2 regions of the Paenibacillus sp. FSL W7-1279 genome follow, and region 2 is predicted to be linked to the other one. Evidence: riboswitches for the same ligand, from Rfam matches in the RefSeq annotation. Region 2 holds a riboswitch; the other holds the start of a gene.
What was found. A riboswitch is a leader RNA that binds a small molecule or an ion and turns the genes downstream of it on or off. The one in region 2 is predicted to bind cyclic di-GMP.
Positions count from the first base shown of each region.

Region 1: another riboswitch for cyclic di-GMP. It lies ahead of MKY82_RS17430 (amino acid adenylation domain-containing protein); the one in region 2 lies ahead of MKY82_RS25645 (transglutaminase-like domain-containing protein).

Region 1 is NZ_CP150215.1:3,932,989-3,938,068, forward strand. It holds gene MKY82_RS17425 (AraC family transcriptional regulator) at 1-462, opposite strand, end outside; gene MKY82_RS17430 (amino acid adenylation domain-containing protein) at 866-3,025, opposite strand; cyclic di-GMP riboswitch class I at 3,231-3,325, opposite strand; gene MKY82_RS17435 (hypothetical protein) at 3,900-5,080, opposite strand, start outside.
Region 2 is NZ_CP150215.1:5,693,075-5,698,154, forward strand. It holds gene MKY82_RS25640 (collagen binding domain-containing protein) at 1-1,346, opposite strand, end outside; gene MKY82_RS25645 (transglutaminase-like domain-containing protein) at 1,520-2,320, opposite strand; cyclic di-GMP riboswitch class I at 2,334-2,422, opposite strand; cyclic di-GMP riboswitch class I at 2,480-2,566, opposite strand; gene MKY82_RS25650 (ABC transporter permease subunit) at 2,838-3,791, shown strand; gene MKY82_RS25655 (carbohydrate ABC transporter permease) at 3,804-4,733, shown strand; gene MKY82_RS25660 (ABC transporter substrate-binding protein) at 4,823-5,080, shown strand, end outside.

The sequences.
Region 1 (5,080 bases), 1.8 Mb from region 2:
CCCACCAGTCCACTTCGGAGTCTTGGACACCTGATATTCTTCGATAAATTTGCGGTCAGGATATGAACCGATATAAGCGTTGGTTGCATCACTCAACACATATCCGTCCGAATATCGCACCAAGTAAATGGAATCGATCAAAGGATAGTAATTGATCAATTCCTTAAGCTTCTGCACGGCCCTGATGTTGATGTAGGCATCACTTCCTGAGTTTGCCTTAAAAAAATTGTTCAAAGACTCGCTGTTGATACTCTCGAGGACGATCATATTATCGATCACTTTGAGCGACGTATCCACGATCCGCATCGCCTGTAGGGACAGCGTCTTATTGGCATTCAGCGCCTCGCGACGGCTTTGCTCACTGAACATTTGAAAGAAAACAAAGAAAATAAACGTGATGACAATCATAAATACCGGCATGTAGGACAATAGTAGTCGTTTAAACCATGATTTGCGCATCATAACCCCGCCCCTATGTAATGTGGACATGCTTTTGTATTAATGAATTATACAACGGGGGGCAATCCCCTGTCGGTTGAAGTAACTTTAGAATAATTTTGATGATAATCCGACAGTGGCGGATGGAATAGCAAGGTTAAACTGTTCACAAAAGAAAAAGCAGTCAACCTTTGTTTAAGGTGACTGCTTGCCGTCATCATACTTTAGCCTTGACTTCTCTTTATCTGTTTTGTTCACTTTTTTCCTTCCTTGCTCCCTACCCAAATTAGTGTGCTCCCATCCATCATTGGTGATGACTGGACGATAAACATCGATAGATCGGGTCAAATGCGGTCTCGATTTGCTCCACATCCTTGTACAGCCAGATCTTTTTAAGCATTTGCTGCGTTTCGTTTAGCGGTTCGTCTCAGTTGACGAGCATCGGACGAAGAAGATCAGGGTCCGGCAGAGCTTTTTTATCGACTTTCCCGTTAGGGGTAAGCGGCAAACTTTCCATCTGCACCACAAGTGAAGGCAGGAAATATTCAGGCAAATTCCGGGCTAAATACGCCTTGACTTCCGTTTCGGACAACACCTGTTTCGCAACAAAATACGCACATATTATCGGATTTCCACTTCCGTCTGCTTTGACGGCTACCGCGGCTTTCGAGATTGCGTTGTGTTCCAATAGCCGGGTCTCGATTTCTCCCGGTTCCACTCGATACCCTCGGATCTTTACTTGATCGTCGATTCGCCCGATCATTTCGATATTGCCATCCGGCAGCCACAGGGCCAAATCCCCCGTTCGATATAACCTTTCCCCGAGGAGCGGATGTTCCACAAACTTGGCTTCTGTCAATTCCAGCTGATTCACATACCCCCGCGCGATACCGTCTCCTCCGACGCAAAGCTCTCCTACTACTCCGATCGGCTGAAGCTTCAACTGTTTATCAAGAATATAAGCGGATGAATTGCATATTGGTCTGCCAATTGGAATGGTCGATTCGAAATCACGTTCGATCGGGAAGTAAGTGGAGAACGTCGTGTTTTCCGTTGGACCGTACATATGGATCATCCGCAGATCGGGGCACCTCTTCCTTACGGCATTTACGTGCTTCGGCGATAACGCTTCTCCGCCGATTAGCAAGGTGTCTAACATACGAAAGGCGTCTGGGTCCTGTTCGGCCAGATTATGGAATTGAGCCGTAGTCAGAAACCAAGCCGTAATGCGGTGGCCGATGATGGTTTCCTTCAATTTGTAAAGGTCAAATAGGTCCGTGTCCTTCATCAAATACAAAGTAGATCCGTTCAAAAGGGATCCCCAAATTTCAAAGGTCGACGCATCGAATGTTATTGTACCGGTTTGCAAAATTCGATGCTCCTTGGAAAAGTTGAAATAATTGGTATTCTTGACCAGTCTTACGATGTTACGATGCTCAACCATGACTCCTTTCGGTGTCCCCGTTGATCCGGAAGTATAGATGATATAGGCTAGACTTTGCGAGGTTGCTGCAGATATCGTATGGGGACAGCTGTCAAGGCTTAGCTGCGCGTTGTCCCAATAAATTACTTTTCCCTCAAATGCTATGTCAGGCTTCCAGCTGGAAGGAGCCAGTAAAAATCCCGCTCGACTGTCCTTGAGCATATATTCGATTCTTTCGCACGGAAAATCGGCTTCGATGGGCATATAAGCGCCGCCAGCTTTCAATATGGCTGTAAGCCCGACAATCATATTGACAGACCGATCCGCGACAATGCCAACAACGCTCTCCGGCTTAATGCCGTGATCCTGCAGTGCTTTTGCAAGCTGATTCGCGCGTTCGTTCAATTCCCGATAGGACATCTGATGGTCCTCGGTCATGACCGCCGGGCGATCGGGGGTTAAACGGACCTGTTCCTCAAACAAGTAATGGACCGTTTGGCTGGAAGGATAGTCCGTCTTGGATCCGCTGAAAGCCTGAATCTGTCTCTCCTCTTCTTCCGACATCATACGTATGTCGGCAATCACCTTCTCGGGGAAATCAACTACTTCATGCACGATTCGGCTCAAGTGGCCGCTCATCTGCTCGATCGTTTCTTTTCTGTAGGAGCGGGTCGAATATTCAAGGTGTATCATGATAAATTCCTTCTTAAAAGCCGTCAAAGCAAGCTCAAACGTCCCCAGCTGATCGGATTCATAAGGAGTGGCATTGGCGTTTTGCCAAGTAAACGCCGCTTTGATGAACGGGTTGCCGCTCAAATTCTTTCGCATATTCCGATCTTCGAGTGCTTGCATCGTGGTATGCTTGACTTCTATCAGAAACTTACCTAATGGCTTATGTACAGTAGGAGAGTAACGTATAGGAAACATCTGTCTTTCCAACAGATACCCAATTACAGGATCATCCTCGCCGGTATATTTGGCAAGCAGGATCGCATAACAAGCCATAAGTGCCATATCCACAGTTATTCCGAAATTGAACGCAAGTTCATGGAGTTTTCGGGTCGTTGCAAAATCCAGGGAAAAACGAACCTGGTTTCCTTCATCGTTGGCCCATCCCCCCCTCGGCAATTCGTCAATTGATACATCACAAGTCGTTTGTTCCATGACCATCAACCTCCCGGATAATCGATTCATTAATGTCTGATTGTTAACGAACAGAAAAATCCTCTTCGCATTCTGCGATCAAGTAATGTCCCCCTTCAACCCCAAACTAGTTTTTTATAGCGAAGCCACCGTTGTTTTTTGGAACGTCAAAAAAACCCCTTTCTTCAATTCAAAATAATGAATAAAACGGAGGTTTCCCGTTGTATTCGGCAACTGGCTGGCATTGCGGTCGCAGTAGATCCCGCATTAGCCCCTATAGCTTTGCGTCGCCACCTTTCGGTGGGTTTGCTATTGTCGTACAAAAATAGTATTTAAATTGTAAACCATGATTATATTATGTATTCGATTTACAATTACTGTATCTTGTTTCCAAATGAAAATCGATAGGTCTTTTGTTCAATATTGTCTTTCAAGAATGGTTTTGATGATATTGATAACCCTCATGAAACACTAGGTCGTGATAGTTAATCTTTACTAATTTTTTCCACTCCTCGACTTCACTACACTTCATTTAACTATGTATTAAAGCTATTCTGTTCAAAAGAAAGGCTGCGATTTTCTGTAATTACTTGGATATTAGATGATGGCTGATCAAGAAAATAGTTCTATTTTTTAACTTCACTCCTATATCCATTGACCTAATTGCGACAGCAGAAATCATCAAACACTATAACTTTTGCCTCTTGTCAAACGGGACTAAATTACCGTCTTTAACTGGTAAGGACATCTCGCTTCCGATCAGAAAACTTTCATAAGTTCAACCCACTTGGTAATTCCATCCTTCAAGTTCCCGGTCTAATGGATCACTGGATAATAAAATAAAGAGCCGTTGTCCAGGACAACGGCCTCATATTGCTATATGTCATGAACAGTTTTAAAAAGGTCCGGTTATTTTCACCTTGATTTTATTGGATTCAACTGTTACCCCGTTCAATGTAATTCGAATCGACAATTCGGCTTGCCCCGGATGCTTGGCGATAATCTTTCCTTTGGGGTCGATCGCCGCCTTATCCGGACGGCTGCTCAAATACTCAATGTGAGCGCCGGATAACTCCTTAGTCGTTCTTCCTCTCTCAAGGAAGACTTCGTAGGAATAACCGACCTCATCTCCCGGGTGAAGCTGGAGCGATTCAGCCTCGAGTTGTACTTTGTCCAGCGGCATGACCAGATTCGGGTCGCTATACTTCATTAGCTCGCTGCCATATTTGAAATAGAAGTTGCCAAAGTCGTCCTGCGCCAGCTTTTCCGCATTGCTCTCCAACAAGATGGACAGCGATTTGCTTGCTGTGTCAATCTTAAACATCTTGCTCGTATAAGTATGGTCAGCAACATATCCCGTATAAATGGTACCGTACACATAGCCGTCCGTTCCAATGGTCAATCGAGGATTGCTGTGTGCATAATCTGCTGTAGGAAACATATCCTCACTGTAAATAATCTCTTGGCGTTCCGTATCATAGATGAACAGAGCCCCCAGCGCCATTCCCCATATGTTACCGTCCGGGCCCCATATCAAAGAGGTTACTGCTTTTTTGCCCGGAACAGGTACCTGTTCCAGCTCTACTCGGCCTGATGCTGTATCGTAAATGGCAAGTTTCCCCTCTCCGCCGGTCATCGCGCCGGTGGCCATAAACAGCTTTCCATTTTGGTAAAGCAACGAATTGATCGAATGACCGGATATAATGTCGCGCTTCACATCAAACTTTCCGGTAACAGGATTGTAGACGGTAAGTGCCCCGCCTGTTTTGCCTGCAATTGGATAGGAACCGATGTATAACAGGTTTTCTTCCTCGACCCCGAGCATGGCTACGGGCCGGTCTTGCTCCGAACCCAACTGACCAAGCCGCAGCGGATTATTCGGTTCTGATGGGTCCGTCCGGTTCCAAGGTTTGGCTGGATCGTATTCAAAGAGGGTCGCTCTAGGATAAACACCGAGATACATCTTTCCGTTCAATGAACCGAACCCTTCGACTTGACCGATTTGAGGATAATGCTTGGTCTCGTTACGGGTCGGCGAGTAAATTCCCATTCCCCCGCCTGAAATGAAGCCCGAAG
Region 2 (5,080 bases):
GAATTCCCGTTATACACCTTCAGCGAATCGGCATCCCAGGTATGATTCTCACTAAATTCATCCGTAATTACGGCTTGAGCGCTCGGAATCTTCTTCTCGTTGAAATTGTATTTCACCGTCCAAGTAATGACTCCGGTATCCTTATCCTGGCGATACGACTTATTCAAGAATTGGCCGCGATCTACCGTTACGGTCGCCGTCGATTGGGCATTTTCCATCCCTTCGCCTGACAGGACAGCGGTATTCTCAAACCGTGACTGTTGACCGATAAGCTTCGTCGAAAAGCGAATTTCGTAGGCTTTGCTGATCATCTCATCCTGGAATGCAAGCTCCAGTTTGCCGCCGTCGCCCGTTTGGACGGTGTACTTGCCAGCGTCCAGCTTATCACCAAGAAGCGCTGAGCCGTCACCGTTAACCTGCAGGTTATAAACCTCTACGGAATCCGCGATGAGTTCCAAGCCTTCAGGCATTTCATCTGTGAGAACCGCGTGCTTGATTTTATCCAATGATTTGTTGATCTGGACCGTCCAATCGATCTGATCTTTGCCGATCGCTTTCCCTTGCTTCTCGATCAGCTTTCCGCCTTGCGGCTTTAGGTTCACAATGATGGTCTGAACCCCGCCCTTTATCGGAAATGCAATAATGATTTCAGTGCTTCCTTTAACAACTTCCTTCTTAAACTCTGTGCGAATTTCCAGCTTGCCGCTGATGTTGGAATGATTCTCCACGTAATCGTTGAAGGTCATCACAACTTTCCCGTTCCGATCAACCGTAAATCGGCCAACTTCGCCTTGACCGGCAAGGAGCGGTGCGTCAATGTCCGTAAAAATCTCAAACTGCGTCGGCAGCTCGAAAGTGAATATATCCCCATTCTTGTAGCCGTGTCCGTTCGGAAGCTCCCATTCGTAGCTGAGATTAACGGCTGCACCGATGTCCAGGCTGCTGTCCGGATTATACACCGCATCAACCACGGTACCGTTCACATCGGTTAATACGACTTTGGTTAGTATTCCTTCCATGTCGACTGCTGGTGCTGGCGTGTTATATACGTCATCCGTGACTGTCTTTGGCTCGCTAACTTCTAATTCCTGCACGCCAGTCTCTGATCCCTGCACAGTAGCGGCTGATGGCTGCTCGCTACCCGCCGCATTCGCCGTCCAAGCAAATGTGCCCAATAGGGTTTGAAACAGAAGCAGCAGCGCCACAACAATTCCACTTACTTTTTTCTTCATAATCTCTCCCTCAATCTTATCATTACCCTCGTAATATTCGGTTCCGATCTTACTTTTTCGTGCGCTGATTCGTCCCATGCTTCTATCAAAATGCATGCCAATAATGGACTTCACGAGCCATCATCTTCAAGACCTGTTACGGGCGCACGATTCATTGGTGTCTGTATTTTCCTTCAGAACCCAGCGGGCTTCCTGCATTATATCGGCCAAAACTATACAATTTCTATACAAGCGAAATAAGCCTTGGACATAATCGTCCAAAGCTTAATTTTATTGTTACGCATTAATTAGTAGTATTTGGATGCTGAATAGCTGGAGGCATCTTTAATCATTTTGTATCCGGCTCCTTTGCTTTTCCAGCTTGCATCGACGGTTGTGTCAATGGTTACCCACTGCCCGTTCAAATATACTTCATTCCAGGCGTGGTAGACATCGACGTATTCCGAGGTTCCCATGACAAGCTTTGCCGGAATATCGAGGCTTCGGAGCATGGAAGCGAACAGGGAGGCGTAATCGTAGCACATTCCCTTTTGTCCAGCGATCGTGCGGTTGCTATCGGGAAGGTAATCCGTCAGCTTGCTGGATGCCAGAGCGTTGTCGTACCGAACCGTCCCGACGATATATTCGTAGACAGCCTGTACTTTTTCCTTGTCGGAGTGAGCAGTGCGGGTTAGCTTTTTCGCAAGCTGAGCAGCCTTGCCCTCTTCGCTCCAATCGACATTTTGTACAGAGTTCAAAAACACTTGGCTGCTGTTCGTCAGTTGAAGTTTAACTGCCGCTTCCTGTACGATCTTGTATTTGCTGCCGCTGACTTGTTCCAGCACGGAAATCTTGTAGTTCCCGTTGCCCATCTGCAGTGGAAAAACTTCCTGCTGCTTGGCCCTCGAAAGCCCATATGTATATTGATCCTGACCTTTTCCGATCATGAGTTTCGTTTTGGTGCCTGCTTTCACGTCATATCGAATGACGATTGCCCCACGATCCAGTTCCTCCAAGCCCAGCCAATCTTCAGATGGTGCAGCTTGTACAACCGGAGCCCATATCAGTAACGCAAAAAGTCCAATTATCGCGAACATTGCGTTGCGCATGCTGTAACTCCCCTTCGGTGGCCAGGCTGCCATTTGACATTTCGTCAAGAAGGCCCTGTAGCTTTGCGTCCTAGTCTTTCGACAAGTTTGCCATTATCGTATTAGAGTTTCACAGGATTCAGTGGATGTTTGTCCAAAAAAACAAAAAAAGCGTCTTCGTTCGGTAGCTGGCTGTCATTGACGTTTCGTCAAGAAGACCCTGTAGCTTTGCGTCCTTGCCTTTCGACAAGTTTGCCGTTATCGTGAGTAGCTTTTGTGAATACATCATATCAAATATATCCATTTCTATCAATAAAAAAATTAAAATTTGGAATATTGTCTTAGGTCCCACAGAGCGTCTAACCTTGAAAGTTTGGCTCTTGTTAATTAACCGAACAATAGAGCAATAAATCTTTCGAATCTAACGTTTGTTGACTATAGTATCAAGTTTGTTATCTGGAAGCATCGAATCTTCCTCTTATACAATAAAACTAACAAGTGCACGACAAGCGAGATAACACCGTAAGGAGTGACAGACATGAGCTCACAAGCCGAACCCAAAAAACGAAAGCGCTTACGAATACGCTGGCACAAGCAGGATACGGAGCTAACCCTCTTGGCGCTGCCGACCACGATTTGGTACATCCTGTTTAGTTTCTTGCCGATGTTCGGGATCATTATCGCCTTTAAAAATTTCAGGATTAGCGGCGGATTTTTGAGCAATGTGTTTAACAGTCCTTGGATCGGCCTCAAAAACTTCGAGTTCCTATTCAAGTCGAATGACGCCTGGATCATCATTCGAAACACGATCGGATACAACATTGTGTTTATTGTGCTGGGGATCGTTCTGCCCGTCCTATTCGCGATCATGATCGGCCTCCTCCACAGCCGCAAAGCCAGCAAAGTCTATCAGACGATGATGTTCCTCCCCTATTTCCTATCCTGGGTGGTCGTATCTGCGGTAGGCTGGGCATTCTTAAGCTTCGACAAAGGAATTGTCAATCAAATGCTCGTCAGTATGGGCAGCGATCCTATTAACTGGTATATGGAGCCGCAATATTGGCCATTCTTCTTGATTCTCTTAAATGTCTGGAAGGGCCTGGGCTATGGTATGGTCATTTATTTGGCAACCATCACAAGCATCGACAGCACCTATTATGAAGCAGCTGTTATTGATGGCGCTTCGATTTGGCAGCAGACGAGATTCATAACATTGCCCATGCTCAAGCTGGTGATCGTCATGATGTTCATCCTGGCCGTAGGGCGCATATTTTACACCGATTTCGGTTTGTTCTATCAGGTCACGCGAGACTCCAATTCACTGTTCAACGTGGCGACCACCATCGATGTCATGGTGTATAAACAACTGAAAACCGCCACCGTAGGGATGGCATCCGCAGCCGCATTCGTACAGTCTGTTCTGGGATGCGCTACGATTCTGGTCGCTAACTGGATTGTTCGTCGAATCGATCCCGATAGCGCGATGATGTAAGGAGGCAAGACGATGACACCAAAAACCAATTACGAGACGGGCCTTGAGAAGTTTAACCGTACAAACAAAGCCGTCAACCTGTTCTTCAACCTGGTATTTATTATGCTGGCCCTGCTCTGCGTCATACCTGTAATCGTTGTTCTGTCCATCTCCTTCTCCAGTGAGGAGTCCATCCGTGAGACCGGATATCATCTGCTGCCGGTTGCTTTGTCAGCCGAGGCTTACGTTTACATCATCAGGCAGGGAACGATGATTCTGCGGGCCCTCGGTGTATCCGCCCTCGTTACCGTGGTCGGTACCGTGCTCGGCGTATTGCTGACCGCTTCCATGGGTTACGTTCTCTCTCGCCCCAACTACAAGCTAAGGGGTTTTCTCACCTGGGTGGTATTCATCCCGATGGTATTCAACGGCGGCTTGGTATCCAGCTACTTCATTAACACGAATTTACTGGGACTGAAAGACAGCATTTGGGCGCTTATTCTCCCGCTCGCCGTTTCATCGTTCAACGTCATCATATGTAAAACCTTTTTTAAAAGCACGATTCCCGACGGGCTGATCGAATCAGCCGAAATCGACGGCGCGAGCCAGCTGCGAATTTTCTTCTCGATCATTATGCCGATCTCGCTGCCCGTCATCGCCACCATCGGATTGTTTCTCTGCTTTGCTTACTGGAACGACTGGTTTCAATCGATGCTGTATATCGACAACCAGAACCTGTATTCCCTGCAAGCGCTGCTCAACAGCTTAATGAGCAATGTCGATGCACTCGCCAAGAATGCAGCGAGTATGGGCGTTAGCTACGCCATGCTCGTCGCAACGATGCCGAAGGAATCCGCCCGCATGGCGGTCGCCATTCTCATCGTGCTGCCTGTAGCATTCGCCTACCCTTTCTTCCAGAAGTATTTTATTTCCGGATTGACGGTCGGCGCCGTGAAGGGCTAATGACGAAATAAACCAAGACAAGCTTGGTTTATGATAAATATCCGCTATACAACACTCAGTTAATTTAACTTCAAAAAGGGGGAAATGAAATGAAAAGAGCATTAAAGTTCATCTCTACGCTGTGCGTGCTGACACTAATGTTGACCGCTTTGGCAGCCTGCGGCGGCTCGAAGCCTGCTTCCACAACAGACGGATCCCAAGCGACGCCGGACACATCCAAAGACTCCGAAACGACAAGCAAGGATATTCCGACGTTAACCTGGTGGACCATCGGCGGCCAAGTGCCGAACAATTTCAGCAAAGCGGTGGATGCCATGAATGCCTATACGGCCGAGAAGATTGGCGTG